Regions from separate parts of the Pseudalkalibacillus berkeleyi genome, predicted to be linked through region 4. Evidence: predicted binding sites of a transcription regulator. Region 4 holds the regulator's gene; each other region holds the start of a gene.

Region 1 (7,524 bases), 830 kb from region 4:
GGTATGGAAACCAGCATATGATGCATGGCCCATATATGCATGGTGGCGGTCAAATGGGTCATCATTATGGCGCTATGTCACCTGAGTATATGCATCAAGGTGGTCACGGAATGGAGCATATGAATTACAGTGGCTATGATATGCAGGAAATGGACTCATACGAAGAAATGATGTATGGACAAATGATGGGTAATCCAATGGAATACGGGCAAATGATGGATCACCAGCAAATGGACTATGAACAGTACGGTGAGAGTAATCAAATGCCTTGGATGAACCAAGGTAATATGCAAAACAACCAACAATGGATGAATGAACATGATGGCGGACAAATGAATCAATACGGTGAAAATGATGCAAATCAAATGAATCCTTGGAAAGAACAAGACCAATACTATGGTGGACAAATGCCAGGGATGGCTCAAGGGCAATATGACGGGAGTGGCCAAATGCCATGGATGGAACAAGGTCAAGGCGGTCAAATGATGCCAGATATGGGCCAAGGGCAGTACGGTGGTAACGGACAAATGCCATGGATGGGTCAAGGTCAAGGCGGCGGAATGGGTCAAATGATGCCAGGTATGGGTCAAGGCCAAGGCGGCGGAATGGGTCAAATGATGCCAGGTATGGGTCAAGGCCAAGGCGGCGGAATGGGCCAAATGATACCAGGCATGGGTCAAGGTCAAGGTGGCGGAATGGGCCAAATGATACCAGGCATGGGTCAAGGCCAAGGCGGAGGAATGGGCCAAATGATGCCAGGCATGGGTCAAGGCCAGAGCGGCATGCCGACAGACTTTAGTCAACTTCCTTTCATGGGTCAAACTGGCGGAAGAGACCCGTATTGGGATATAGACATAGAGATGCAACCACGGAAACCAAAGAAAAAAGATTCAAAATCAGAATAGGTAACCATTCCCATCTTAATTAAGATTATTTTAAACCTCCGATTGCCATCATAAAGGTGAAAGGAGGTTTTTCAATTGAAAAAAATTATGATGTTTACCTCAGCATTACTACTCACAAGCGCATTGACTGCTTGTAATGCTGACGATAATGAAGCGTTAGATACTCGTTATGACAATGATACCCGTCCAATCGGCTACTATACGAATGATGGTCGAGGTGAAGGTCCGATGACGCGTATTGCAGATCGTGATCGCAAAGACTTGGATAGAAAAGAAGTCAACTATGCGGACGATTATCAAGGTGGGGATCTTGCGAGAAGAATCTCTAAGAAGGTTAACAACATGCGTGATGTTGACGATGCACGTGTAGTCGTAACCAGAGATTCAGTTCTAATTGGTGTAGACACTAACGATCGAAATGATCGAGATGTTAAGCCTAAGGTCAAGTCTGCTGTGAAAAAGATGACAGACAAAGATGTTCGTGTCACAACCGATGAAGACATGTTTACGCGAATTCGTGATGTAGACAATGACCTTCGAGATGGTAACGGATATAATGAAGTAGAATCTGATGTCAATGCAATTATGAATGATATTGGAGATGCGCTTCGCCGTCCGTTTGAAAACAATCGATAGAAGAAGTCAAATGATAATTCCGGTCTTAGACCGGAATTATTTTTTTTCGATGTGAAAATGTAGGATGAAACAAGGGTGTTCTCTATGTAGTTGTTACTGAGAGATCATGCACCGCTTTCTTTTTTCCAAACGATGTTCTATGCTATATTGTTAAGAAAACGTGTTGAAAAGGGGAGAGGGATAACGATGGCAGGACATTCTAAATGGAAAAACATTCAACGTAGGAAAAATGCGCAAGATGCGAAACGCGGAAAAGTATTTATGAAGCTTGCAAAAGATATATATGTAGCAGCTAAAGAGGGTGGAGGAGATCCTGAAACCAACCCTTCTCTTCGATTAATGATTGAGAAAGCGAAGTCGGCGAATATGCCAAATGAAAATATTGATCGTGCAGTAAGAAAAGCCACAGGTAATTTAGATGGTGTCAGTTATGAGGAAATCATTTATGAAGGGTATGGAGCTGGTGGAACAGCTATTATGGTTGAAATATTGACAGACAATAAGAACCGCACTGCAGCAGACGTTAGGCACGCCTTTTCAAAAAATGATGGAAATTTAGGTGAAACAGGATGTGTTTCATTTATGTTTGATCGAAAAGGAATCATATCGATTAATCGTGAGGAAGTTACCTTATCTGAAGACGATTTTATGCTAGAGGTTATCGAATGTGGTGGTGAAGAGTATGAAGTGAACGAAGATACGTTTGACATTTATACAGAACCAGACATGTTTAAAGAAGTGAAAGATCAGTTAGTTTCTAAAGGCTATTCGATTTCTACTTCAGAAATGACAATGATTCCACAAACATTTGCTTCCCTTGGAGCTGAAGATACAAAGAAAGTACTGAACCTTATTGATACACTTGAAGATTTAGATGATGTCCAGGAAGTCTTTCATAATCTTGAAGTTGACGAGGAAGAGTACGAAGAATATGTAAATTAAGAATGGATAAATTTACTTAATACGGTAAAACTATTACTGAATGTAATGTTCTTATTAACTACGTGAGGTGATTGCAAGGTGAAATCCTTCCCCACTAAGACATCGTGGATTTTCCCTTTAGTGGTAACCGTATTAGGGGCAGTGTACGTATTTTTGTTTTATACGTTTGAGGATAAAGTGAAAGCGAATCTACCGTCACAAACTAATCAGGAAAACTATGCTGAAGTAGAAGCCCAAACTGTTACGGGTCCAATTACAGTCGAGGTCTATCTACATCGCAATTATTTAGATGGCAACCAAAGTGAAGAAGTGGTATATGAAACCATCTGGTCAATGGAAGACTTTTGGTCTCACTATGCAGATTGGCAACTTGTAGACCAAGAGGTAAATAAAGTCATTTTCGAGCAGGATATTGATGATATATCACCTGCATCAAAAATAAATGGTTTCTTCGGATTAACAGAAGAAGGAATTTTGACGATTTTCAATGGACGACCGCATGAGGATGAAGTGATCCAATCTTTCTTCCAAATCGATACTAATAAACTCGAAAGTGGTCTGGTGGAAGAATTAACGAAAGGAATTAGAGTGCAATCGAAACAAGAATACACAGAAGTTCTCGAACGTTATAAACCATATACGACCAACAAAGAGTGACAACGATTGTCACTCTTTTCTTTAGGTTTCAGAACGATTCAAATATAAGAAGTCTAGTCTATATTCTTTCGACTTTTTCAAAAAGGGTGTGCTACAATAAAATAGGAAGAAACGTTCGCATTTTTTATTCTAAATGAACGGATTACGGAAGTTTGGAAGTTAAGGGGAGATCTAAAGTTTGATTGATTATATAACAGGAACGGTTAAGTATATACATACTGATCATGTCGTATTAGAGTGTGGTCATATCGGCTATAAAATAAATTGTCCAAATCCATTTGTGTACCAAGATGAAATAGGCAACACCAAAACAATATATATGTATCAGCATGTACGAGAGGACATCCTTGCATTATATGGTTTTGAGAATTTAGATGAGCGTGACTTGTTTATGAAACTCATTCAAGTATCAGGCATAGGTCCTAAAGGTGCACTAGCGATTCTGGCATCAGGGAAACCCGCACAAGTTGTAACGGCTATTGAAAATGAAGATGAGAAGTTTCTCACTCGATTCCCGGGTGTAGGTAAGAAAACAGCCAGACAAATGATTCTAGATTTAAAAGGGAAGTTGCCTAATTGGACAGATACTTTGTTTGATGAGAAGCCTGAGACTTCCGTTTCTCCACAAGGACTGGATGATGCGCTCGAAGCTTTAGTTGCACTTGGTTATGGTCAAAAGGAAATCAAAAAGATTGTTCCTCAGCTAGAAGAACAAGAGCGTCTATCAACCGATCAATACATAAAGAAAGCTCTGCAATTATTACTGAATTGATCGAGGTGTAAATAATGGAAGATCGTATCATTTCAAACGAATTGAATAACGGAGATGAAGCATTGGAATTTAGTCTTCGTCCTCAATATTTGCAACAATACATCGGACAGCACAAAGTGAAAGATAATTTGCGTGTCTTTATTGAAGCTGCAAAAATGCGGAGCGAACCTTTAGACCATGTCTTGTTCTATGGGCCGCCTGGACTTGGGAAGACAACGTTATCGTGTATTATTGCAAATGAAATGGGCGTTAACATCCGTACGACAAGTGGACCAGCAATTGAACGACCTGGGGATTTAGCAGCTATTCTTTCAGCATTAGAGCCTGGTGACGTTCTGTTTATTGATGAAATCCATCGGTTGCATAGAACTGTTGAGGAAGTCCTTTACCCAGCGATGGAAGATTTTTGTCTAGATATTGTTATTGGGAAAGGTGAAACAGCTCGTTCCGTTCGCCTAGATTTACCTCCGTTCACATTGGTAGGCGCAACAACGAGGGCTGGGTTATTGTCAGCACCACTCCGAGATCGATTTGGCGTCCATAGTCGTTTGGATTACTATGAATTAGATGATTTAATTGAAATTGTCATTCGTACAGGTGATTTCTTTGATATAATGGTTCAGCCAGACGCTGCAGAAGAGTTGGGGAGACGCGCTAGAGGAACCCCGAGGATTGTCAATCGCCTTTTAAAGAGAGTCCGCGATTTTGCACAAGTTCAGGGTGACGGCATCATTACAAAAGATATTGCTGTACAAGCGTTAGAACGGCTTCAGGTAGACCGTTTAGGATTAGACAATATTGACTATAAATTGTTAAGAGGGATGATTGAGACTTATCAAGGTGGTCCTGTAGGATTGAATACCATTGCTGCTACAATTGGAGAAGAACCTCAGACGATTGAGGATGTTTACGAACCGTATTTACTCCAAATTGGTTTTATCCAACGAACTTCAAGAGGCAGAATGGTGACGAGACTTGCTTATGATCATATGAACATAGAAACGCCTGAGCGTGAGCGTTCATGAATAAGTTATTCATTATCATCGGAATAGTCTTTATTTTATTTGGATTGATTGGTAGTTTAATCGGAAAACTACCAGGTGACATCGTCTTTAAGAAAGGAAACACAACCTTTTACTTTCCAATTGTCACTTCAATTATCGTCAGTATCGTATTGTCACTTCTCTTCTACCTGTTCGGTCGTTTCAAATAAATCGATACGAATCATGAGAAACAAACTTCAGAATAAAGGTGAATTGGAATATGAGAGTGGATGAATTTAATTTTGACTTACCAGAAGAACTGATTGCACAAACACCATTAGAAGATCGAAAAGAATCTAGAATGATGGTTGTAGATCCGCAATCTAATCATATAGAACATCAATCATTTAGTCATATCACAGAATACTTGAAACCGGGTGATTGCCTCGTATTAAATGATACGCGTGTACTACCGGCAAGGCTTTACGGCATAAAAACGGATACTGGTGCAAAAATAGAAGTCCTACTGCTGAAAGACGAAGGAAACGATACGTGGAAAACACTTGTAAAACCAGCAAAACGAGTGAAGGAAGGTACGACGATCTCATTTGGAGATGGTCTTTTAACTGCGACATGCTTAGGAGAAGGTGAGCAGGGAGAGCGTCTGATGAACTTCACTTATGAAGGCAGATTTTTGGAATTGCTCGATGAGTTGGGTGAAATGCCATTACCTCCATACATTCGGGAACAGTTAAATGACAAGGAACGATACCAGACCGTATTTTCAAAACATGTTGGATCTGTCGCAGCACCAACTGCTGGACTTCATTTCACTGAAGAATTACTCGAACAGATGCAGGAGAAAGGGATACATGTTGCGTATATCACCTTACACGTCGGACTGGGGACTTTTAGACCGGTTTCTGCTGAAACGGTGGAGGAACATGAGATGCATGGGGAGTATTACCAGGTATCAAAGGGCACAGCAGCTTTATTGAATCAAGTCCGTCATGATGGAGGCCGAATCATTGCAGTAGGAACAACGTCTTCGCGAACACTTGAAACGATTATGCAAAACGGGGCTGAAACGTTTAAAGAACAGTCTGGTTGGACAGATATCTTTATTTATCCTGGTTATAAATTTAATGGAATTGATGGGTTAATTACAAACTTTCACTTGCCGCAATCGACTTTAATCATGTTGGTCAGTGCGTTTGCAGGAAAGGAATTAATCATGAAAGCATATGAAGAAGCGGTTTCTCATAAGTATCGGTTCTTTAGCTTCGGAGATTCAATGCTCATACTTGAAGGGAGTACCGATCACCAATGAGTGCAGTACGATATGAACATATTAAGACGTGTAAACAATCAGGTGCACGATTAGGGAAAGTGCACACACCTCATGGTACCTTTGAAACACCTGTTTTTATGCCTGTAGGCACACTCGCAACCGTTAAAACAATGAGTCCTGAAGAACTTGTTGAAATGGGAGCAGGAATCATTCTCAGTAACACGTATCATTTGTGGCTTAGACCTGGTCATGAAATCGTAAGAGAAGCCGGCGGTCTCCACAAATTTATGAACTGGAATGGTTCAATATTAACGGATTCAGGGGGATTCCAAGTATTTAGCTTAAGTGATTTACGGAAAATTACTGAAGAAGGTGTTCATTTCCGTAACCATCTAAGTGGAGAAAAGTTATTTCTCACTCCTGAGGGAGCAATGGACATACAAAATGCACTTGGTTCTGATATTATGATGGCATTTGATGAGTGTCCACCATATCCAGCTGAGTATTCCTATATGAGACAATCCGTTGAGCGGACAAGTAGATGGGCGGAGCGTTGTTTAGAAGCTCATAAACGCCCAGAAGATCAAGGGTTATTTGGAATTGTACAAGGCGGAGAATTCGAGGAACTGAGGAAGCAAAGTGCGAAAGACCTCGTTTCATTAGATTTTCCTGGTTATGCAATAGGTGGTCTATCTGTTGGAGAACCGAAGGATGTCATGAATAGAGTACTTGAGTTCACCACACCTTGGTTACCTGAAGATAAGCCTAGATATTTAATGGGTGTTGGTTCACCAGATTCATTAATTGATGGAGCGATACGTGGCATTGACATGTTTGATTGTGTACTTCCAACTAGGATTGCTCGAAATGGGACTTGTATGACAAGTGAAGGTCGTCTAGTTGTTCGTAACGCGAAATTCAGTAATGACTTTAGACCGCTCGATGAAAATTGTGATTGTTATACGTGTAGAAATTATTCGAGAGCATATATCCGTCACCTTGTGAAAACGAGTGAAACGTTTGGCTTCCGCTTAACGACTTACCATAACCTTTATTTTCTGTTAAAATTAATGGAGCGGGTAAGACAGGCAATTCGAGAAGACCGATTGCTTGATTTCCGAGAAGAGTTTTTTGAACAATATGGTTTCAATAAACCAAATGCGAAAAACTTTTAATATACATGGTGAATTGAAAGGGGTGAACGAAACATGGATTCATTAACAGGATTACTTCCGATTATCTTGATGTTTGTAATTTTCTACTTTATCCTGATTAGACCACAACAGAAGCGTCAAAAGAAGACGGCTCAAATGCAATCTAGTCTTGAAAAAGGAAATC
Region 2 (7,524 bases), 280 kb from region 4:
TGACCATTTTTACCAGATAATGAAGAAAGAAGGCGATTTACTCAGACAAGTCTCTTGTCATTCTCATACAATATCTCAAACGTAACAAATACTTTTAAAGGAGAATGTATGGGATGCAATGTAAAAAACCTCAAATGATGTGTCCGGTGGTTCATCCACCAAAGAAGTGTGTCAAGCATTTTTGTCATTACAAAGTCGTGCCTCATATCCATCCGGTAATAGAAGAACATGTCCATCACAATATTTATGAGCATAAGCATATGGAGAAACACTGTACGAAGTCATGCTGTAAAACTCACCACAAACACTGTATGGTACCACCTAAATGCGGTTGTCAACAAGGTGGAGGCTATGGTGGAGGCCCCGGTGGTCCAGGTGGAGGCTATGGTCCACGTCCAGGTTTCGGATGGTAATTTAGTATACACGAACCGAGCTTATTCGGTTCGTGTTTTCTTTTTTCTTATGAATTTTTTTGATAAACTAGCTGTATTTCAACAAATTTTGTATATACACATGTGATACACTGTAAAAGAGCACTATGCTTTTCGTGTTAGGAGTTATTTATTGTATGATTAAAGTTGTTGCTATAACGGGATATAAAGCCCATGAACTTGGTATTTTCACACCTAAACATGAAGCGATTCCCTACATAAAAGGTGTCATGAAAAAAAGAATCATTCAGTTAGTTGATGAGGGCTTAGAATGGGTTGTTATTACTGGTCAACAAGGGGTTGAGCTTTGGACGGGTGAAGTTGTGCTCGAATTGAAGGAAGACTACCCAGAATTAAATTTAGCAGTTCTTACACCATTTGAAGACCAAGAACAGAAGTGGAAGGAACCCTCACAAGAATATTATCATCAAATTCTTTCACAAGCTGATTTCGTCGATAGTGTGTCGAAACGACCTTATGAGAATCCAGGGCAGCTACAGGCTTGTAACCAGTTTATCATCCAAAAAACGGATGCACTTATCGTACTGTATGACACGGATCAGCCAGGATACCCTGAATATTATTTGAAAACGGCGCACAAATATCAGGAGGATGGCAACGAATATCCTATACTATCCATTTCTTTTTTTGATATTAATGACTATATTGATGAGCAGAAATCAAATATGAATGATTGGGCAACATAATCAATAGATGAATATTTTGTTTAAATTGGTATAATGATGGATAGAAATGAAAAATTGCGAATGAACAAATAAAGAATGATTGATAATGGGGTGACTGTAAAAATGGAAAATAAACGAGTGCAATTGTCTTCTAAAGAAATTTTAGAGAAGGATTTCAAAACCGGATTCCGTGGGTATGACCAGGACGAAGTAGATCAGTTCCTAGACGTCATAATAAAGGATTATGAACAGTATCAAAAAGAAATTGATCGTCTGAACGAAGAAAATATGAAGCTGAGAAAAGAAGTTCAGCGTGCAGGTGAACAACCGAAACAACAAGGAAATGGTGCGGGAATTACGAATTATGATATCTTAAAACGACTGTCCAATTTGGAGAAACACGTATTTGGAAGTAAGCTTTACGATTGATTTGGGTTTAATTTACATTGAAAACGAAATAGGTGTCATGTATAATGAAGTCTGACTCTTGCGGTCATACCGTTTGGGTAATCGCTGTACTTCTTTAAGGGAGTATAGAGGAAAGTCCATGCTCGCACAGTCTGAGATGATTGTAATGTTCGTGCCTAATGAAATCATAAGTTAGGGTACTCTGGTTCCGACTGGAGTAACGGCAGGGAAAACACCTAAGTCTTTGATATGGTGTGAATACTTTGAAAGTGCCACAGTGACGAAGTCCTTCAGGAAACTGCGGGAGTGGAACGAGGTAAACCCCACGAGCGAGAAACCCAAATTATGGTAGGGGAGCCTTCTTGGAGGAATTAAACGAAGAGAAGGGCAGATGTTGGAGAACATCTGAAGATAGATGATTACCACCCTCGTACGAGGAGCATTGCTCTGACTGAGTACAGGGAACAGAACATGGCTTACAAAACGGTAGACCGAAAGCCCACTTTTGAGGGCTTTTTTATTTTACTAAAATATTTAACAATCTGTATAGGGTCATGAGTTGCTCATTGAAGCAATTTTCTCGATTCGGGTATAATGAAAAAACAAGCTTACATAAAGAATGGGGTCTTAATAGATGAAACCGATAACGTTGATCGCAACAGCAGCAATGGGTTTAGAATCAATTGTAGCGAATGAAGTGAAATCGCTTGGATATGAGAAGGTACAAGTAGAAAATGGGAAAATTATTGTTGAAGCGGACGAGAGGGCAATTCCTAGGTTGAACTTATGGTTAAGAACTGCAGATAGGATTAAGTTGAAAATTGGCTCATTTAAAGCTTTATCATTTGAAGAGTTATTTGAACAGACGAAAGCACTTCCATGGGGAGATTTTTTGCCGGAAAACGCAGAATTCCCAGTCATAGGACGCTCTGTTAAGTCGAAACTTTTCAGTGTATCTGACTGTCAGGCAATTGTTAAGAAAGCAATCGTAGAAAAGATGAAGGAAACGTATGGTATAGATGGGTGGCTTTCTGAGAATGGAGCCTTTTATCGGGTGGAAGTAGCCCTTCATAAAGATATCGCCACATTAACGATCGACACGAGTGGCACGGGTCTACATAAACGTGGATACCGATACCTTCATAATGAAGCGCCACTTAAGGAAACACTTGCTGCCGCATTAATACAACTTACAAACTGGCGAGCGGATCGACCTTTCTTAGACCCATTTTGTGGCTCAGGTACGATTCCGATTGAAGCTGCAATGATTGCTAAGAAGATTGCACCTGGCCTTAATCGTGAGTTTGCTGCAGAAAATTGGTCATGGCTTGATAAGAAGCTTTGGTATCAAGCCGTAGAGGAAGCACATGATATCGCTGATTTTGATCTCCCAGTTGATATTATGGGGTGTGACATTGATCATAAAATGATCGAGCTATCTGAAAATAACGCTGCTGAAGCTGGATTTGAAGGTGAACTTAAATTCAAACAGATGCAGATGAAAGATTTCAGAGCTAAATCTGACTACGGGTATGTAATCGGCAATCCACCTTATGGGGAACGTTTGAACGAAAGAGATTATGTTGAGAAATTGTATCGCGAGTTAGGACAAGTATTTGGAGCGTTAGATACTTGGTCATTGTACATTCTAACTTCTCATGAAGGCTTTGAACAATTATACGGAAAGAAAGCTTCTAAGAAGCGAAAGCTCTATAATGGCGATTTGAAAACGCACTACTATCAATACTTCGGTAGAAAGCCTCCTCGCAAGCATGTAGAGGTTTAATTGAACAAAGAACCACCCATACTATTAGGGAAGAAAGGTAGGGTGGTTCATATATGTATGAACGATATTCAGATATCGAAAAAGTTTGTAAGGCCATGAAAACCTTAGAGGATATCAACGGGAAGGATCCATGCTATTCCACAGCTTGTACCGATATTCAATCTCAATTACATGAAGCAATATCATTCGAATCAGGGTACCAATTGAACATGAGCAAATATGCAAACGTTCAAAATAAGTACTAGAAAACAGCCAAACTCCTCTTTTATTGGAGTTGGCTATTTTTATAATAATTTTCACGTACCGTACCGTACTTATTTATTAAATTTAATACAATTCATATTATTTAAAAGGGTTTAATCGTTCTACGTCTAATATGTAGGATGGACTATTTTAATCATAATCAATAAAAATGGGGGTTGAATTGAATGGCGAATACAACGGTACATAAAACAGAAGAGAAATTCAGAGATTTAACTCAACGAATCACAAGTTATAATGAAGCAATTGGATTAATGGTGTGGGACCTGCGAACAGGGGCACCCAAAAAAGGTGTAGAGCAGCGCTCAGAAGTCATTGGTATGTTATCTTCGGAGGTATTTAAGCTTTCTACTTCAAAAGAGATGAAAGAGTGTTTAGATTCATTATCAGATCCTTCACTCCATTCCGACCTTACACCCATTACAAAAAAAGCTGTTGAAGAGGCGAAACAGGAATTCGAACGAAATAAGAAGATTCCTGAAGATGAATATAAGGAATATATCATTACGCAATCTAAGGCTGAAAATATTTGGGAAGAAGCAAAGGCAAATTCCGATTTCTCCATGTTACAACCTTACCTAGAGAAACTTGTAGGATTTAAGAAGAATTTCGTAAATTATTGGGGATATAAAGACCATCCTTATAATACATTATTGGATTTGTATGAACCTGGTGTGAATGTGGATACCATTGATCGCGTGTTTAATCAATTAAGAGAAGCGATTGTTCCGCTCGTTAAGGATGTAGTTGATTCTAAGCATCAGCCTCATACAAAGTTCTTATTTGAGTCATTCCCAGCCTCCAAGCAACAAGATTTCAGCATGCATGTCCTCAAACAAATGGGATATGATTTTAAAGCGGGACGTCTTGATGAAACGAATCATCCATTTGCTATTGGGTTGAATCCAGGAGATGTTCGAGTTACAACAAAGTACGATGAGTCTGATTTCAGAACGGCTGTATTTGGTACGATTCACGAGGGCGGGCATGCCTTATATGAACAGAACATTAGTGATGAGTTAATCGGAACTCTTTTGTGTAGTGGAACCTCGATGGGGATCCATGAATCACAATCCTTATTTTGGGAAAACTTTGTCGGTCGAAACTATTCTTTCTGGGAGCATAATTACGACAGCTTCAAATCCTTTTCAAACGGACAATTTGATCAAATCAAAATGGATGACTTCTATAGAGCGATTAATGTAGCAGGGCCATCGTTAATTCGTATAGAGGCAGATGAAATGACGTATCCGCTTCATATCATCATCCGTTATGAGATTGAGAAAGGGTTGTTTAGCAACCAAATGGAAGTCAAGGATTTACCTGAAATATGGAATGAGAAAATGAAGGAATATTTAGGTGTTCAACCGAAGAATGATGCTGAAGGTGTGCTACAAGATATTCACTGGTCTGGCGGAGATTTTGGCTACTTCCCTTCCTATGCATTAGGCTACATTTACGCAGCTCAATTAAAGAATGCGATGTTAAAGGACTTACCTGATTTCGATCAAAAGCTAAGAGAAGGTAATTTACTACCAATCAAAGAATGGCTGACGAAAAATGTACACCAACACGGAAAGATGAAGAAACCGATTGAGATTATTAATGATGTTACTGGGGAAGGACTAAATGCGGAACATTTAATTAAGTATTTGTCCGACAAATACCGAGACGTATATAAAATTAAGTAATCATTTTAAAAGTCCTTATTTCTATTTAGAAATGGGGGCTTCTTCCTTGGATCTTTTGTAAGATCTCCTCCTTTTCTTTCTCATCGATAATTGAAAGAAAACTGAGTAACCAAGTATAGTAGGAAAGCTTTTTCTTTAAATGATTAGACATTGTGAATACCTCCTTTTTTGCGTGTGTGCAAAATCCTTTCTTGATTACAATATATGTTCGTTAATGAAAAATGCAACAGAATATTGTTGAGATAAGCAGGATACGTAGATATTTAACCGAATTTATTTATATATGTGTTTTAATTTATCAATTTAGTGAAAGTTAGATGTATATACTTAACTTGGGAGTGGTAATCATGACTTTTCAAAATCCAGATCAAGCCACAATTAAAGATATCTTACAATCGAAGAAACGAATTGCGGTTGTAGGACTTTCAAACAAACCTGAACGAACTTCTTATCAGGTTGCACGCTATATGAAGGATCAAGGCTATGAAATCATCCCTGTCAATCCGACGATTGAAGAATCGATGGGATTGAAGGCATATGCATCCCTAAAGGATATTGATGGACCAATAGATATCGTGAATGTATTCCGACGTAGTGAAGAATTACCTGCAATAGCTGAAGAAGTTAAGGAGATTGAACCGAGTGTGTTTTGGGCTCAGTTAGGAATCTTGAATGAGGATGTTCCAAATATCCTAAAAGATAGTAACACGACTATAGTGATGGATCGATGTATAAAAGTTGAGCATGCTTCCATGTAGAGTAATGTGAACCACTCGGATAAGGGTGGTTCATTTATATTTTGCTCACAAAATTGCTTTAAAGATCAAGATTTTGAATGAAAACCACTCAATTGGGCAAAACGAATGATAATATAAAGATAGAGCGTAAAAAACCGTATGATATAATGGGTTATTGTGGGCGGAAATAAAGATAAATGTACGTACAACCGATAGAATAGGTGTACAACATGACAGATATTTACGTTGTATGTGAACAAATGTTCTGGTACGATACAAATAAAAAATGATTTGTTTGAGTTTTGAAAGGGGCACGAGGGTTATGGCTACTAAAGAACACCTTACATATAATGATGATGCCATACAGGTGTTGGAAGGTCTTGAAGCTGTCCGTAAACGACCTGGTATGTATATTGGGAGTACAGACAGCCGCGGTCTACACCATCTTGTATATGAAATTGTTGATAACGCAGTTGATGAAGCATTAGCAGGATTCGGTAATGCCATCAATGTGAAAATACATAATGATAATAGCATTAGCGTAACAGATGAAGGAAGAGGTATGCCGACTGGTATGCATAAAACAGGCAAACCAACTCCAGAAGTCATTTTGACTGTGCTCCACGCAGGTGGAAAGTTTGGTCAAGGTGGTTACAAAACAAGTGGTGGACTTCACGGTGTAGGTGCATCCGTTGTAAACGCATTGTCAGAATGGCTTGAAGTAACCATTCATCGTGATGGTGTCACATATAAACAACGTTTTGAAAATGGAGGAAAGCCTGCAACGACGTTAGAAAAGATTGGTTCTACGAGAAAAACAGGTACAATCATCCACTTCAAACCTGACCCAACCATTTTTTCAACGACTAATTACAATTATGAAACGTTAAGCGAGCGACTCCGAGAAGCTGCTTTTCTACTAAAAGGAATGAAAATCGAATTATCTGATCTACGGAAGAATGATAACGAAACGGTCGTTTTTCAATTTGATACAGGTATCGAGGCATTTGTTGATTATTTAAACGAAGAAAAGGACACCTTGCATCAAGTGGTTTCATTTCAAGGTTTTCAAAATGCCATTGAAGTAGAGTTTGCTTTCCAATTCAACGATGGTTATTCGGAAAATATGCTGTCATTTGTGAACAATGTCCGAACCAAGGATGGCGGTACACATGAGTCAGGATCAAAGACTGCCATGACACGTATCTTTAATGAGTATGCTCGAAAGACTGGACTGCTTAAAGAAAAAGAGAAGAACTTAGACGGATCGGACATCCGCGAAGGTCTAACTGCGATCGTTTCAGTAAGAATTCCAGAAGAAAAGCTCCAGTTTGAAGGACAGACGAAAAGTAAATTAGGGACTAGCGATGCGCGCTCTTCTGTTGATGCTGTCGTATCAGAGCAACTCAATTACTTCTTAGAGGAAAATCCAAAAGTAAGTGAAATGCTTATTCGAAAGTCCGTTAAGGCTGCACAAGCGCGTGAAGCTGCACGTAAAGCACGTGAGGATGCGCGAAATGGCAA
Region 3 (7,524 bases), 450 kb from region 4:
GTTCCGTTTAAGCTATATAATTCAGTTACTATTGCTTGTATTCTTTGTTCCATAATTTCCTCCTAAAAAAATAACGTTTTCTCAATTAAACTATGTAATATAAGTTAGTAATCTATCAAGAGAATTTATCTCCGCATATGGTTTTACTTGAGTATCATTTTTAACCTTACGAGGATTGAACCATATGCCGTCTATATTTACATTCTGGCAACCTCCAATATCCTTTTCTAAATCATCACCAACGAATAATGCTTCTTCTGGTTGTACATTAAGCTTGTTTAATGCTAACTCAAATATACGTTTGTCTGGTTTACTATAGCCTACTTTTTCAGAAATGATTATTTGGTCAAAATAACGACTTAACTTCGTGTTCATTATTTTTGCTTTTTGTCTCTGAGTTGTGCCATTGGTAACTATCGCCACTTTTACTTCCCTTTTTATCGTATTTACGATATTTATTGTGTCTTGGTTTATAGAAAAGCATTGAGGGAAATTGTGATTCCAAAACTCTTGAATGTTATGGTGGGGAAATCTAAATTTGGGTGGAAATTTATCGAAAAATGATTCCAAAACTTGTGTTTTATTACTAATGCCATAGCTTCTTTTGTCATACTCTTTGAATTTTTGCATCATCGTATTTTTTTCTGGATGTTTAACATCTCCATAACACTGCTTTAAAATAATTAAAAACAATTTTTCTACTGCCATATCCCTATCCAGCAAGGTATCATCTAAATCAAATAGCACTGCTTTATAACCACTCAATTTGACCCATCCTCCTTAAAATTACACTTTCATACTAGTGCTTTAAATACTGCAAATGAATATATCATTTATCCTTCATATGCTTCTTCTGAAAAAATACTAGATCATGCAGTTGTTTAAAACCAACCTTCTTGTATAAACAGATAGCATTTTTATTATTTGAGTTTACACAAAGTGTAATAGAAGTCATTTCCTCATATGTAAAGAGCCATTTTAGAGCAACACTTATCAATTTCGTGCCTAACCCTTTTCCTTGCTCCGATTCCTTAACTGCTATAAATTCTATACTTGCTTCGCCAAACTCAGGTTCAGCTTCAATATAAATATATCCACTTATATGAATTGAGTCTTTAATAATAAATACTTTTCTATCCTTATTAAGACGATCAATAATTTGTTGGCCGTTATAATACGTATTTGGAAATACTTGATCATGCAATTGTTTCATCTCTGAGAAATATTCTTCAGTTAAATCCACAATAGGTGCATCTCTTAATTTCGTTCTATCATCTCGAGAAAACGTTAGAATGGTTTGCTCACTTTGTTGTGTAAAACCCAACTCCTTAGCGAACCTTTGTAGACGTAAATTATTCTTATTAGGGAACATACCGATTGTATCGATATCGGAAGGTAGTAATATAAGCATTTCATCCCACAATCGAAATACATCATCCCATTTATTTTCTTTCATAAATGGTCCCCATATTTCTACACTATTGTTTTCGAAGTAAGCATCAAATCCTAAAACGCCAACCAATTCACCTTTCTCATAGGCTACTACAAAACTGTCAGTATACTTAATATCTGTTATTTCCTTTATAAATGAGTTGGCTATTTCATGCATATCTTTTCCACAATAACCAATGTGCGATTCTTCATTGTTATTAAGCTCTGAAATGAGCATAGAGACTGGATCAATATCATCTTTGTGCATTGTTCTAATTTGTACCATGTCACTCTCTCCCTTAATACCAATTATTTCAAATGTACATATCTAACTCAATCTTTAATTTCAATATGTGGAGGGGGTTTATATTCGTCTGCCCTCCTCTTTGCATAAAATTCACACTACACTCCAGCATTTACAGCAGTTATAAAAACAAATACTGCAAAGATAATAAGTGAAAAGGCAATCACTGAAAAGATAATATTCATTATCCTAACCGAAAGTGAGAGTCACAAGGATGATCGGTAGTAAATATATAAACAAATCAACCCTCCCCCATTTTTGATGATGTTATAGGTTCATTTCTAAATAACCACTCAAACAAACAATACCATAAATAGTAAATGATTTATTCGTTTTACTTCTATTAAATCCTTATCCTCTCTCCTTGAAAACTATAAAAAATGCCGCTTCCTTTTGTATTGAAGCGGCATAACACTATCTCACTCTCCTTGTCTTGGGTTGTTTATTTCTTGATCTAATTTGATTTCTTCTGGCAGGTTCGTTGATGCTTTAGGAACTTTTCTTGGTTCGTAATTGATGACATCAGAAGAGTACAGTTTGACGACCATACTGCCCCCATAACGTTTAGCTCGAATCAAGATGGGTTGGTTATATCGATTTTGAAAACGCAAATCTGGTCCATACCAACTAACTGTTGCATCACGACCAGGTGGTACATAGGGTACATGCTTACTATGGGAATACCGCTCAACAATTTTGAGTCCTGCCTTGTCCACCGCATTAAACAATGTCGATGATACCTGACAAATTCCCCCTCCAATTCCTTCGCTCAATTCACCCTTAACGATAATAGGAGCGCGCATATAACCATCTTTTTCTGTTCTCTTTCCTACAACTTTATTAAATGAGAATGTCTCACCCGGGAAAATGACGTAATTATCAATTGCCTCTGCAGCGAGTGATATATTATTAGAGCGACTTTCGTTTTTGGAATTAAAATACGTCACATACTGCCCAATTTGCTGTATGCGTATATTGGCGATTAGTTCACTATCCACTTTCGGATAGAGATCCATCTCAGGCACTTTGATTTCTAAGGATCCTTCACCAAAGAAATAGGTGTAAAACTGCCTTCGAAACATCTGTCGATTGAGTCGACTCCCTACCTTACCCGGGACAATGTTTCCTTGATCATCAATTCTTGCATTTATTGGGCGACGATAAACCTTTTGATCCATTTTCTCGATGAACTGATTAAATTTGGCCTCTTCAAGTAATCTTGTACTAGGGATTTCTAATGAAAAATCTTCCCGATCAACTACAGTGATCGTTTCATCTTGCTGCTTGATGGTCAAGCTGTCTGAATGATCCGCGACTTGAGCCACCAACAACACCCCAGCCATCCACATATGTAATAACAAAGGTATCACCTCCTTCAATAGTATGAGCGAGAGAAATACCTTTGATGTAACCATTAAATTGATTTCCTTTTATAAATAACGGATATCGAGAATGTTTTGAAGCTTCAAATCAAGACGGTCACCGAACTCATCAACGATGCGTAGTTCCTTGCGAAAGGAATCGGCATAGTGAATATTCCCGATTAAAATTTTGTAGTCATAATCCTCAAAATAGACGAAGGAAAGCGTTTGGTTGTGAGCCATTGCCTCATTAATGATTTCATTCATTTCCTCAAGCTTCTGTTCGTCAAGTTCGGGTCTGTTCCAGATTCGTTCTTCTTCCTTCCAGTCCCTAAGTAGCTTCACGTGTTCAGGGAGCATCATCGACGTCCATTTAATATTTCCACGATCACGAATACTCAATGGTTCCACGCTCCTTTCTACGCTTTATGTCCACCGACAAGACGACTGCGATGTCTTGCGGTTCCAGCAGGTGTATAGGATACGGCGCGCAGGAGGGCGTCTCCCCCGTATTTTTCTCGAATTTGGTCCATTGTATAGCCGAGCACCCGCTTTTTCGGACGATCGAGTTCAAACAGAGATAGCTGCATTTCATCGTCTGAACAAACATTCGATAAAGTGATTGAAAGCTTTCGAACCGTTTGGCCACCGTAAAATTCATCAAACAGTTCGAGACAAACTCGGTATAAGTCCATCGTAATGTTCGTCGGATCTGCAATCGTTCGGGACCGATGGAATCCACCGCCTCCTTCATCCTTACTATATCCGACACCTAGGCTAATCGTACGCCCCGCTTTCTGAGCCGTTCGCGCACGACGCCCCACCTCCTCACACATTTCCAAAATGACGTGCTGGACTTCTTTGCGGTCTTTATAATCTCGGAGTAAAATTTGGCCCTTCCCGTAGCTGATTTGTCCTTGCATAATCGGCGCACCGATTTCTGAGAGGTCCACACCCCAAGCGTGGTAGTACAGTTGATTGCCCATCACACCGAACTTCTTCTCAATCAGCTTCAATGGATAATTAGCTAGTTGACCGACAGACATGATGCCCATACGATTCAATGTCTTTTCAAGTCTCGGACCGATTCCCCACATATTACTAAGTGGTGAAACCTTCCACAACTTCCGCTGCACATCTTCATACGTCCATTCAGCAATCCCTTTCTTCTTCGCTTCAAGGTCGAGACAAATTTTCGAAAGCAACATGTTCGGACCGATTCCAATTGCGCTTGGCAGGCCATACTTTCCCCATATTTCTTCTTTAATCCGGCGCGCGATTTCCCAACGATCACCCCAAAGTCGTTCAGTCCCATCCACTTGAAGAAAGCTTTCATCCACGCTATACGTGTGAATCGAATCCTTTGGTACATACCGGTTAAAAAGACGGGTCAAATCCGTCGAACGCCGCAAATACAGCCGCATCTGAGCATTGACCACATGGATACGCGGGTCGTCAGGCACTTCGAACAGCCGGCTACCAGTTCGGATGCCAAACTCCTTTTTCATCATCGGAGAGGCGGCAAGCACAACACTCCCTTGCCGTTCGCTATCCCCAACGACCACCAGATAGCATGTTAACGGGTCTAGTCCTAGCTCCACTGCACTACAGCTTGCAAAGAAACTTTTCATATCAATACATAGAATGGTTCGTTTTTCAAAGGCTGAATAATCAATCTCCATCACTCTGTCACTCCCAATAAGAACGTTTGTTCTATATCTTATGTCTTATTGTAAGCGAATATACGTTCGGTTTCCACTGGAAATTTTCACCTAGGTGTATTTTCTTGTCAAAAGAGTCTCATTCCTCTTCAATCCATCCCGATCATTCAATATTTATGTGCGAATAAAGATAAACCATGATACGTAAAATCATTTTTTCTAAGGACTAATGAACTAGAAAACACCGTGAGGAATCATTATGGGGGACCGCTAGGAATTGTACGCAAAGTAGATCACTTAGGCCGCATCGTAAGCCAGCATACTTCCCCTCACCAGTCATACATTATATGGAAAGGGGGAGGATCGTTTTGAAAATGAAGCCTGAGGTTCATGAATATGGCACACTTACTTATCCAAATGACATGTTATCGATTATTAAAAATGGGTTTCCAAAAACGACCGACCCAAAGGAAGTAATCATCATTGGAGCAGGGATGTCGGGTTTAGTTTCGGCATCACTCTTGAAGGAAGCAGGCCATCAAGTGACTCTTTTAGAAGGGAATAACCGGATTGGAGGACGAGTTTACACCGTTAGAGAGCCATTCTCTAAAGGGAATTACATAGATATGGGTGCAATGAGGTTTCCGAGTACACACGAGCTAGTATTTGAGTATGTACGTAAATTCAAGTTACCAACAAATAAATTTTTGAATGTGACAGATCAAGATGTACTTTACGTTAATGGCGTCCTCACTACACAATCGCTATATAAGGAAAACCCTCAAGTCTTAAAGTATCCACTGCCACCTAGTGAACAGGGCAAGACTGCTAGCGAGTTGCTATTATCCGCTGTCGAACCTTTCTTATCCCTATATAATACGCAATCTCCAGAAAAGCAAAAGCTGTTAAGAAAGAATTTTGACAGTTATTCGTTCGAGGAATTTCTTAGAGAAAATCTAATCGGAGACAAAATTTCACCAAATGCAATTCGAATGATCAAAGTCATCTTAGGCATTGAAGGATTCCCTGAATTTTCGTTTGTTGATATCATATTGGATATTGTGAGTACGGTATTTAATGAGGACTTGAAATTCTATGAAATTACTGGTGGTAACGACCAATTGCCTTACTCTTTCATTCCAATGCTTTATGAGAACATGCTATTGAGTCAAAAAGTGGAAAGGATAGAACAAAATCACCGAGGCGTAGTTGTAACTTCTAGGGATTTATCAACGAACCAATACCATTCTTTTAATGGAGATTATCTCATATCCACTGTACCCTATTCGGTGTTTCAATTAATCGATATTTTCCCATACGATTCTTTTTCATTTCAAAAATGGAAGGCGATCCGTGAGCTGAACTATGTAGATGCTGTAAAGATTGGTTTGGAATTCAGGCGACCATTCTGGGAACAATCCGGTATCGGGAACATCATTACGGACTTTCCGACTCGATTTAGCTATATCCCAAGTCATAAAGTCGAACAAGGAAAATCTGGTGTCATGCTAGGTAGTTACAGCTGGGGGCAAAATGCCAGCCTCTGGAGCAGCCAGCCTGAACAAGAAAGAATTTTAGAGGCACTCCGTGGGCTAGCTAGGATTTATGGCAACGTCGTGTATGAAGAATATTTGCACGGATCCTCCTATAGCTGGAGCCAAAATCGTTTCTCGGCGGGTGGATTCACCTTGTTTGCTCCTTATCAAGAACAAGATCTATCAGATGCAGTTTACGTACCTGAAGGAAGAGTTCACTTTGCTGGTGAACACACCTCTCGCTTTCACGGCTGGGTTGAAGGTGCGATTGAATCAGGAATTCGTGCAGCATACGAGGTCCACTATAGATTGAAATAACAACCACTAAGCGATTGGCTCCCTCTTCCTATCAAGTATGGCCGCATAAATACCAGAACATTCCAGGTTATTAATGTGACATAAAAGTAACATAACTGTTGACGAGGTTGATGTATGGTGTTAAGTTATAAATGTGACCAATAAGTAACATATAAAAATAAAGGAAAGAGGGATAAATGATGTATAACATGCCACATCAAATTATGATCAATGCATCTCCAGAGAAAGTATACGAAGCAATCACGACAACAGAAGGGTTTCAAGGTTGGTGGACAACAGATGCGAAAGCGGAAGCTCAAGTAGGTAGTATTGCAGAATTCGGTTTTTACAATCGTCAAGCGGTATTCCAAATGAGAATTGATGAGCTCGAATCCAACAAATCTGTAGAATGGACAGCACTTCATGAAATGCCAGGTTGGAAAGGTACGAAAATCCGTTTTGACTTAAGTGTCAATGAAAACGGAGCGACAGTTGTCAACTTCAATCATTCTGGTTGGGACTCAATGGAAGGTCCATATGCAATGATTAATACGACTTGGGGTACGCTCATGTATCTATTGAAACAATATGTCGAGGGGAAAAACCCTGGCGCATGGTACCAAGATAAATAAGAAAATTTTCAAAATAGGAGGCACTTATGAAAACTCAAAACAATGTAGCATTTAATGGGCAGTGTGCATTTGCAGTAAGCTTAGGTAAAAAAGATGTAAAATCCACAGGAAACCACTACGTCATGTCGCCAGCGGTTCCGTTTAAATTCAATCGGCGTTACTTCCCTCTTTTTAAATTGCTCGATGATCGGTTTAGGAACATTCAACTTTATGTTTGTAAAGGCTACTGGATCAATTGCTTTCGTTACCGAATGCATGCCAAGCGTTTTAATCAATCCTTCTTGGTACCAATCCGAACATAGA
Region 4 (7,524 bases):
GCTGCACAGCTTCAACAAAGAAGTGATACAAAACTTGTTCTCTTCCATAATAATGATAAGCTACTTCTTTCTCCAACAAATAAATATCATATTTCCGCATCCATCCTCACTCCGATATACATTCTTATCCATTTAGTATATCGAACACACTATTAAAGTACTGTCAATATATGTAGTTTAAGGATGACTTCTTTTGTCGAATAAATCGAACAAGAAAGGAAAACGCACACTCGTCTGAAATATGAGTGTGCGTCAGCCTATTTTGCGATCTTATTTGTTTAATAATGCTTTAACGTTGGCTACGACATTTTCAACAGTAAATCCATATTCTTTCATTACCGTTTCACCAGGAGCTGATGCACCAAATCGATCAATACCTAGTACATCACCTTCGTCTCCTGTGTATTTGTGCCAACCGTGAGTAGCTCCCATTTCAATTGCAAGACGCTTCTTGACTGCTTTTGGTAGTACGCTTTCTTTATAATCTTGAGGCTGTTCCTCAAAACGATCCCATGAAGGCATACTAACAACTGAAGCGTTAATACCTTGCTTTGCAAGCTCTTCTTTTGCATTGACGGCAAGTGAAACCTCAGAGCCTGAAGCAAGTAACATTACATCAGCAGGTCCATGATCTACTGAAGAAACTACATAGGCACCTTTACGAACACCTTCTTCGCTTGTTCCCTCAAGAGTAGGTAACCCTTGGCGAGTCAACACAAGTGCTGTTGGTTTAGATTCGCTTTCCAAAGCGATTTTCCAAGCTGCTACTGTTTCCGTACCATCTGCAGGACGCATTATCCCTAAGTTAGGCATAGCACGTAAAGATGAAAGTTGCTCAACTGGTTCATGGGTTGGTCCGTCTTCACCTACCGCTATTGAATCGTGTGTAAGAACATACGTAACCGGTAATCCCATTAGTGCAGATAATCGCATTGCTGGGCGAAGATAGTCTGAGAACACGAAGAACGTTCCTCCATAAACCTTCAAGCCTCCATGAAGCTGCATACCGTTTAATGCAGCTGCCATTGCAAATTCTCGTACACCAAACCAAATGTTTCGACCGCTATAGTCGTTACGAGAAAACGTACCTTTGTCTTTCAACATCGTTTTGTTCGATCCAGCCAAGTCAGCAGATCCACCAAACAATTGAGGAACACTATTAGCGATTGCATTTAAAGTTTCCCCAGATGAAGCACGTGTCGCAAGCTTATCTTCTCCAGCTTTATATTGAGGAAGGGCTTGGTCCCAACCAGAAGGTAATTCACCTTTAATCGCACTCAATAATTGTGTTGCTAGTTCAGGGTAAGCTTCTTGGTATGACTTGAAAAGGTCATTCCATTTCTGTTCTTTTTCTGCACCAGCCTCTTTTAATACGTTGAAGTGATCTCGCACTTCATTTGGTACATGAAAGTCTCCTTCAAATGACCATTCATATGATTCTTTCGTCATTTTAACTTCATCAGAGCCTAGTGGTGCACCGTGAGAGGCTGACTTTCCTGATTTATTAGGAGATCCGTGGCCAATTACGGTTTTGACTTCAATCAATGTCGGACGTTCTGTATTCGCTTTTGCCTCAGCAATTGCTTTATCTAATGTATCCAAATCTGTTCCGTCTTCTACATATAGGACTTGCCATCCATATGCTTCAAAACGTTTTTGTACATCTTCAGAAAACGACATATGAAGATCTCCATCAAGAGAAATGTCATTAGAATCATACATGACAATTAAACGACCTAGGCGTAAATGAGCAGCTAATGATGCAGCTTCAGATGAAACACCTTCCATCAAGTCACCGTCACCACAAATGCTGTACGTATAATGATCGATAATGTTATAGTCGTCACGGTTATATGTAGCTGCAAGATGTCTTTCAGCCATTGCCATTCCAACAGACATTGCAACACCTTGTCCTAATGGACCTGTAGTCGCTTCTACTCCGGGAGTATCACCATACTCTGGGTGTCCAGGCGTTTTACTTTCCCATTGACGGAAATTTTGTAAATCCTCAAGAGATACATCATACCCGAAGAGATGCAAGAGGCTGTATAATAACATGGACCCATGCCCAGCAGAAAGTACGAACCGGTCACGGTTAAACCAATCAGGATTGGAAGGGTTATGACTCATATGCTTACTCCAAAGCTGATAAGCCATCGGAGCTGCACCCATCGGCATCCCCGGATGCCCAGAATTAGCTTTCTCTACACTATCAATTGATAATGTTCGAATTGTGTTTATTGATAATTGCTCAATTGAAGTTGACACGACGATCATCCTTTCTTTGTACACCCTTATTCTATCATTCCATAACCATGATATACCCTCATGTGAAAATTCACAAGGTACACATGAAATAGTCGAAAAATTAGGTCAATGCCTAAAGTGCTTATGATGTAGGTTGTTTATTGAGACAAATGAAAATCGCCTGACCAGTTATGGTACAGGCGATTCATATTATGCTATACTCGGTAAATTAATTGTAAATTGTTCATCTATATCATCGTAGTCCATTGACATTTTCTCAACAAACCATACTTCATGTGGTTTAACATAGAAATGAATACCATCAATTTCTTGCACATAGTCCTCTTCAGTAGGCTTACCCTTTTCTACACCTATGCAAAGCCCGGATTCACTCCCCGCGTATCTGCAAAATAGTTGCAAACCATCGCCTTGTTTTAATCCCAACTCATCTTTATACAGTTTTACGACAGGACTTGTGATTGAGAACATCAAATAAACCACTCCCCCATAGTTGTTATACAACAGTATAGCAGAGTTATCGACTGATGCAATACAAAGACAAGCCCGAAATGAAAAAAATATCATTTCGGGCTTGCACACTATTGTTTGCGTCTTTTTTCTTCCTTCAATTTTTCCGGGGTTACATCAGTTCCTTCAGGATCGACAACTTTAATCGATTTCAATTGGTTCTTAAATCCACCACGGAAGGCTTTTAAATATTCAGATCGCAACTTCTTCTGTTCTTCTTTTTCCTTTGGATTTAAACCCTCTCCTTTTGCTTTACGAGCGAGTTCGTTAATCCGATCTATTTTTTGTTGTGATAGCATATCGCCAAACTCCTTTAACAAGATTCATTTCCATAGTGTAACGTATTCTTATTGATATTTCTATTGTTTTGCTTCGTCTTCACGGAGTTTAAATTCCTGGTATCTTCGATGAACGGTAGCTTTTGAAATATCGTAATTTAATCCGTTAAGGGTTATAGAAATTTCACGAAAAGTAAGTCCAAGTTCTCTTAACCTGATGATTTCTTCGATAGGGACTTCTTTCCGATCACGACCACCTTCATTTATATTAGCTAGATTCTTTTCAGGGCGATATCCTTTGTCAACCGCTCTTCTCATGCCTCGTTTGATTTTCGCATTATGTAATTTCCGCTGGTAATCTTCCACTATACTGACAATTTCTAATACCATGGAATCCGCTTCAGTCAGTTGAATTTCTCCATTTTCACTAATAGAATAGCATTTCACTCCAAACTTTCTGAGCGTATGCAATATTGCTATTTTTGCGCTCCCTCTCCCTAATCGGGTCTCATCTTGGACAAGAAGAACATCAACTGACTTTTCCTTTGCAAGATCTAATACTTGTAGTATTCCATCCCGTTCAATATCATATCCGCTTCTCATTTCGCGAATAATCTCTACAACATTAAAATGAAATTGTTCTGCAAGTCCTCTCAGTTCTGATTCTTGTCTATCAATCGAAGAGGCTTGTGTTTCCTTCTCTGTGCTCACTCTACAATATATAACGGCGTTCATTTTTTACCCCTTCAATCTCATTTCTCTCTATTATTTAGAGGCAACTTGTATGATTTGGCGTTCCACCGGAATCTTTACAGTATCGCCAGGTTGTAGACTATCGGCTTGTACACCATTTGTACTTTCAACCCACTTTACAAACCCATCAGTAGTGTACGTATGATTTTCTTTATATTTAGTAGAAAGTCCCCATAATGTATCCCCTTGTTCGATCTTAACGTTCAAATATTCGATCTTACTATCAGAGTTCGCCTTCACCAATGAGTAACTTCCCATTACTGATACGATAATAATTAATACGATAACAAAAGACCAACCGCCTTGTCTTCTCATTTTCATTTTAATTCCCCCAATACGAATATTTGTTCTCATTTGCTAATATTATTGTAATAAGAACACTCGTTCTTGTCAACTGTTTTTCTCGAACTTATGTTTGTATGTTCGCCGAACACATGTTATACTTAATGCAACAATCGAGGAGAATTGAGGTGGACAGAATGAAATTATCACGACGACAGCAAGACATATTGAATTACATAAAGTTTGAAGTGAAGCATAAAGGTTATCCCCCTTCTGTCCGTGAAATCGGTGAGGCTGTCGGCCTTGCTTCAAGTTCAACGGTTCATGGGCACCTATCTCGTCTAGAAAAAAAAGGCCTGATTAGAAGGGACCCTACTAAACCGAGAGCGATTGAAGTCATTACAGATGATATGGATGCAACAATTCCAAAGAGCGAATCTATTAACGTACCTGTAATCGGTAAAGTAACGGCTGGTCAGCCTATTACTGCAATAGAGAACATAGAAGAATACTTCCCTCTACCAGATCATATGGTTGGAGATGAGAATGTATTCGCATTAGTTGTCCAGGGTGATAGTATGATAGAGGCTGGAATCTATGACGGCGACATGGTTATTGTTAAACAACAACAATCTGCAAACAACGGAGATATTGTCGTCGCAATGACTGAAGAGGACGAAGCAACTGTAAAGCGATTCTTTAAAGAAAAAGACTTTATTCGATTGCAGCCTGAAAATGCTTCTTTAGAACCGATTATACTCAATCATGTTTCGATACTAGGAAAAGTGATAGGCGTCTACCGAACCATCCATTAAACATCATTTTCAAAGCTACTGCTTATCGAGTAATCGGTAAGCTTTTTATTTTGAAAAATGAATTGATAACAAAAAGCCGAGCTCCGAAGGAAAAATAGATCCTTGGGTGCTCGGCTTTCGTTCTTACTATTTGGCTTTCTTTTGGTTGTTCTTGTACAAAGTTGTTGAAATGATCAACTAAAGGCAATAGCTATTAGAGATGAGCCTTCTATTAAAAGAATTTTCTTGGATTAATCGCATTGGATTTGTTGATATTCCATTGACCTTTATGAATTTCAAAATGTAAATGCTGTCCAGTCGATCTTCCTGTATTCCCCATAATTCCAATTCGCTGTCCCTTTTCAACAGTAGCACCGTTTCCAACGTTACGACTTCTTAAGTGTGCATATACCGTCGTATACGTTTGTCCATTGAGATAGTGGGCAATAAAGATAACATTTCCATAACTACTTGAGTAATAAGACTTAATTACTGTGCCAGATGCTGATGCAACGACCGGGACAGTCCCACCACTTGCGATATCTATACCTGGGTGATGACTTCCCCATCTTGGACCATACCCAGATGATATATATCCGCCAGATGGTTTGATGAACATACTACTTGAAACAACAGGTGATGAAACAGGCTTACTGCTACTACTATTGTTATTACTACTGCTACTACTTGAAGAACTGCTTTTAGATCCTTCAGCTTTTTTTGCAGCCTTTGCTTCAGCGGCGGCTTTTTCTGCTGCTGCCTTTCGAGCTGCTTCTTCTGCAGCTTTACGAGCCGCTTCCCTACGTGCTGCCTCTTCTTGTCGACGTTTCTCAGCTTCGAAAGCTGATTGTTGTTTTTGGAGCAGATCTGCTGAATCTTCTAACTTGCCTAGCTCCTCATGCATATGCTTTTCTTCTTCTTTTAAATCGCCTAATAATGCATTTTTGCGATCTACTTTTTGCTTCAAACTCGCCTTCAAGCTTTCTAGTTCTTTCTTCTGCTTGTTTAAGACTTCTAACTCGTTCTCAACCTTTAATTTCGTTTCTTCAAGTTTTTTCTTATCATCCTTATGTGCTTCAAGAATTTCTTTGTCTTGTTCAGCGATTTCATTTAATGCGAACACTCGATCCAAGAAGTCTCCAAAGCTTTGAGATCCTAGTAATACTTCTATGTATTGAACAGAACCGCCGTTTTCGTACATTGACGTTACGCGATCTTTTAACATTTTATCCCGCTCAGCAATTCTTTTTTCTAAAACGACAATTTCTGCTTTGAGCTTGTCAATTTCTTCTTTTGTTTTTAATATTTCTTTTTCTTTCTTATCAATATGATCTTCTGTTGTGGCCATTTGGAGATCAAGTTTTTTAATTTCAGCATCAATTAATGCTTGATTGTGCCTAATTTTATCAATTTCTTCTTTTGCCTTTTGTTGCTTAGATTTATTCTCTTCCCTTTTTTCTTTTACCTCATTAATCTTATCCTTTAATGATTCAGCGTGGGCTTCATACCCTCCTAAATAGCTAAGACTACCTAATAATAAACTGGTAGAAGCGACAACAGCAATGGCTTGTTTTTTCAACCTATTTCCCCCATTCGATACTTTCACACATTTTATTTTTTAAAATCTAAAGATTTATGTCAATTCTTGAATTAATATGTCTCTTTTATACTATACTAGAAAATTCGTGGTAAAAAAATAGTTAAATAGTACAAAGTATTTTTAGAACAAGAATAAAAAAGAGACCCCGGAGAAATCCGAGGCCTCATTTTCAGCTTTATACGAGGTATATAATGCTTTTTTTCTTAGTAAAGTTGAATATATTGTTCTCGTTCCCATGGATGTACTTGTGTACGGAACATATCCCACTCGATTTCCTTCAATTCAATAAAGTGTTCTGTAGCATGGTCGCCTAGAGCTTTTGTCATTGTTTCATTTTTCTTAAATATTTCTAAAGCGTCTTTCAAAGTTGCAGGAAGGTCTCTAATGCCCGCTTCCTCACGTTCAGGTTTATCCATTGCATAAATATTACGGTCAATCGGTTTAGGCGCTTCCATCTTATTCTTAATGCCGTCTAATCCAGCAGCTAACATTGCCGCCATCGCCAGATACGGGTTCGCTGCAGGGTCAACACTTCGTACTTCGATACGAGTACTTACGCCTCTAGATGCAGGAATTCGAATAAGAGGACTACGATTTTGCATCGACCACGCAACATAACATGGTGCTTCGTACCCAGGTACGAGTCTCTTATATGAGTTTACTGTTGGATTAGTAATCGCAGTAAATGCTTCAGCATGCTTAATAATACCAGCTAGGAACTGCATTGCCGTCTCACTTAGTTTTGAGTCAGTGTTTTCGTCATAGAAAGCATTGTCTTTGCCTTTGAATAATGACATGTTTGCGTGCATTCCTGAACCATTTACACCAAATAAAGGTTTAGGCATAAACGTCGCATGCAACCCATGCTTCCGTGCGATTGTCTTTACAGCTAATTTAAATGTTTGTATATTATCGCAAGTTGTAATTGCGTCTGCATATTTAAAGTCAATTTCGTGTTGTCCTGGTGCAACCTCATGATGTGATGCTTCAATTTCGAAGCCCATATCTTCAAGTTCAAGGACGATATCACGACGGCAATTTT

The links. Region 4 encodes LexA, which represses DNA repair genes until DNA is damaged. Its sites were predicted from a motif close to CGAACATATGTTCG; they were not measured.
Region 1: ruvA (Holliday junction branch migration protein RuvA) is a predicted target of LexA. The motif match lies at 3,245-3,258, and genes of this name have one in related genera.
Region 2: parE (DNA topoisomerase IV subunit B) is a predicted target of LexA. The motif match lies at 6,254-6,267, and genes of this name have one in related genera.
Region 3: L2716_RS08105 (Y-family DNA polymerase) is a predicted target of LexA. The motif match lies at 4,834-4,847, and genes of this name have one in related genera.

What each region holds. Positions count from the first base shown of each region.
Region 1 covers NZ_JAKIJS010000001.1:1,910,187-1,917,710, reverse strand. Annotated here, with positions in the region: gene safA (SafA/ExsA family spore coat assembly protein) at 1-905, shown strand, start outside; gene L2716_RS10130 (YhcN/YlaJ family sporulation lipoprotein) at 981-1,541, shown strand; gene L2716_RS10125 (YebC/PmpR family DNA-binding transcriptional regulator) at 1,728-2,483, shown strand; gene L2716_RS10120 (BofC C-terminal domain-containing protein) at 2,625-3,140, shown strand; gene ruvA (Holliday junction branch migration protein RuvA) at 3,319-3,912, shown strand; gene ruvB (Holliday junction branch migration DNA helicase RuvB) at 3,927-4,937, shown strand; gene L2716_RS10105 (DUF2905 domain-containing protein) at 4,934-5,125, shown strand; gene queA (tRNA preQ1(34) S-adenosylmethionine ribosyltransferase-isomerase QueA) at 5,176-6,225, shown strand; gene tgt (tRNA guanosine(34) transglycosylase Tgt) at 6,222-7,361, shown strand; gene yajC (preprotein translocase subunit YajC) at 7,395-7,524, shown strand, end outside.
Region 2 covers NZ_JAKIJS010000001.1:1,354,033-1,361,556, reverse strand. Annotated here, with positions in the region: gene L2716_RS07235 (CotD family spore coat protein) at 114-413, shown strand; gene L2716_RS07230 (SLOG family protein) at 569-1,138, shown strand; gene gpsB (cell division regulator GpsB) at 1,241-1,546, shown strand; RNA gene rnpB (RNase P RNA component class B) at 1,616-2,009, shown strand; gene L2716_RS07215 (THUMP domain-containing class I SAM-dependent RNA methyltransferase) at 2,160-3,311, shown strand; gene L2716_RS07210 (hypothetical protein) at 3,365-3,556, shown strand; gene L2716_RS07205 (carboxypeptidase M32) at 3,740-5,263, shown strand; gene L2716_RS18305 (hypothetical protein) at 5,289-5,414, opposite strand; gene L2716_RS07200 (CoA-binding protein) at 5,611-6,021, shown strand; gene parE (DNA topoisomerase IV subunit B) at 6,323-7,524, shown strand, end outside.
Region 3 covers NZ_JAKIJS010000001.1:1,523,457-1,530,980, forward strand. Annotated here, with positions in the region: gene L2716_RS18310 (hypothetical protein) at 1-53, opposite strand, end outside; gene L2716_RS08085 (HAD family hydrolase) at 91-765, opposite strand; gene L2716_RS08090 (GNAT family N-acetyltransferase) at 830-1,717, opposite strand; gene L2716_RS08095 (VanW family protein) at 2,155-3,084, opposite strand; gene L2716_RS08100 (YolD-like family protein) at 3,166-3,498, opposite strand; gene L2716_RS08105 (Y-family DNA polymerase) at 3,516-4,778, opposite strand; gene L2716_RS08110 (flavin monoamine oxidase family protein) at 5,132-6,610, shown strand; gene L2716_RS08115 (SRPBCC family protein) at 6,787-7,221, shown strand; gene L2716_RS08120 (hypothetical protein) at 7,302-7,524, opposite strand, start outside.
Region 4 covers NZ_JAKIJS010000001.1:1,075,948-1,083,471, reverse strand. Annotated here, with positions in the region: gene sirA (sporulation inhibitor of replication protein SirA) at 1-100, opposite strand, end outside; gene tkt (transketolase) at 271-2,277, opposite strand; gene L2716_RS05655 (HesB/YadR/YfhF family protein) at 2,458-2,739, opposite strand; gene L2716_RS05650 (DUF896 domain-containing protein) at 2,847-3,074, opposite strand; gene L2716_RS05645 (YneB family resolvase-like protein) at 3,135-3,788, opposite strand; gene yneA (cell division suppressor protein YneA) at 3,819-4,127, opposite strand; gene lexA (transcriptional repressor LexA) at 4,286-4,903, shown strand; gene L2716_RS05630 (murein hydrolase activator EnvC family protein) at 5,115-6,461, opposite strand; gene glnA (type I glutamate--ammonia ligase) at 6,686-7,524, opposite strand, start outside.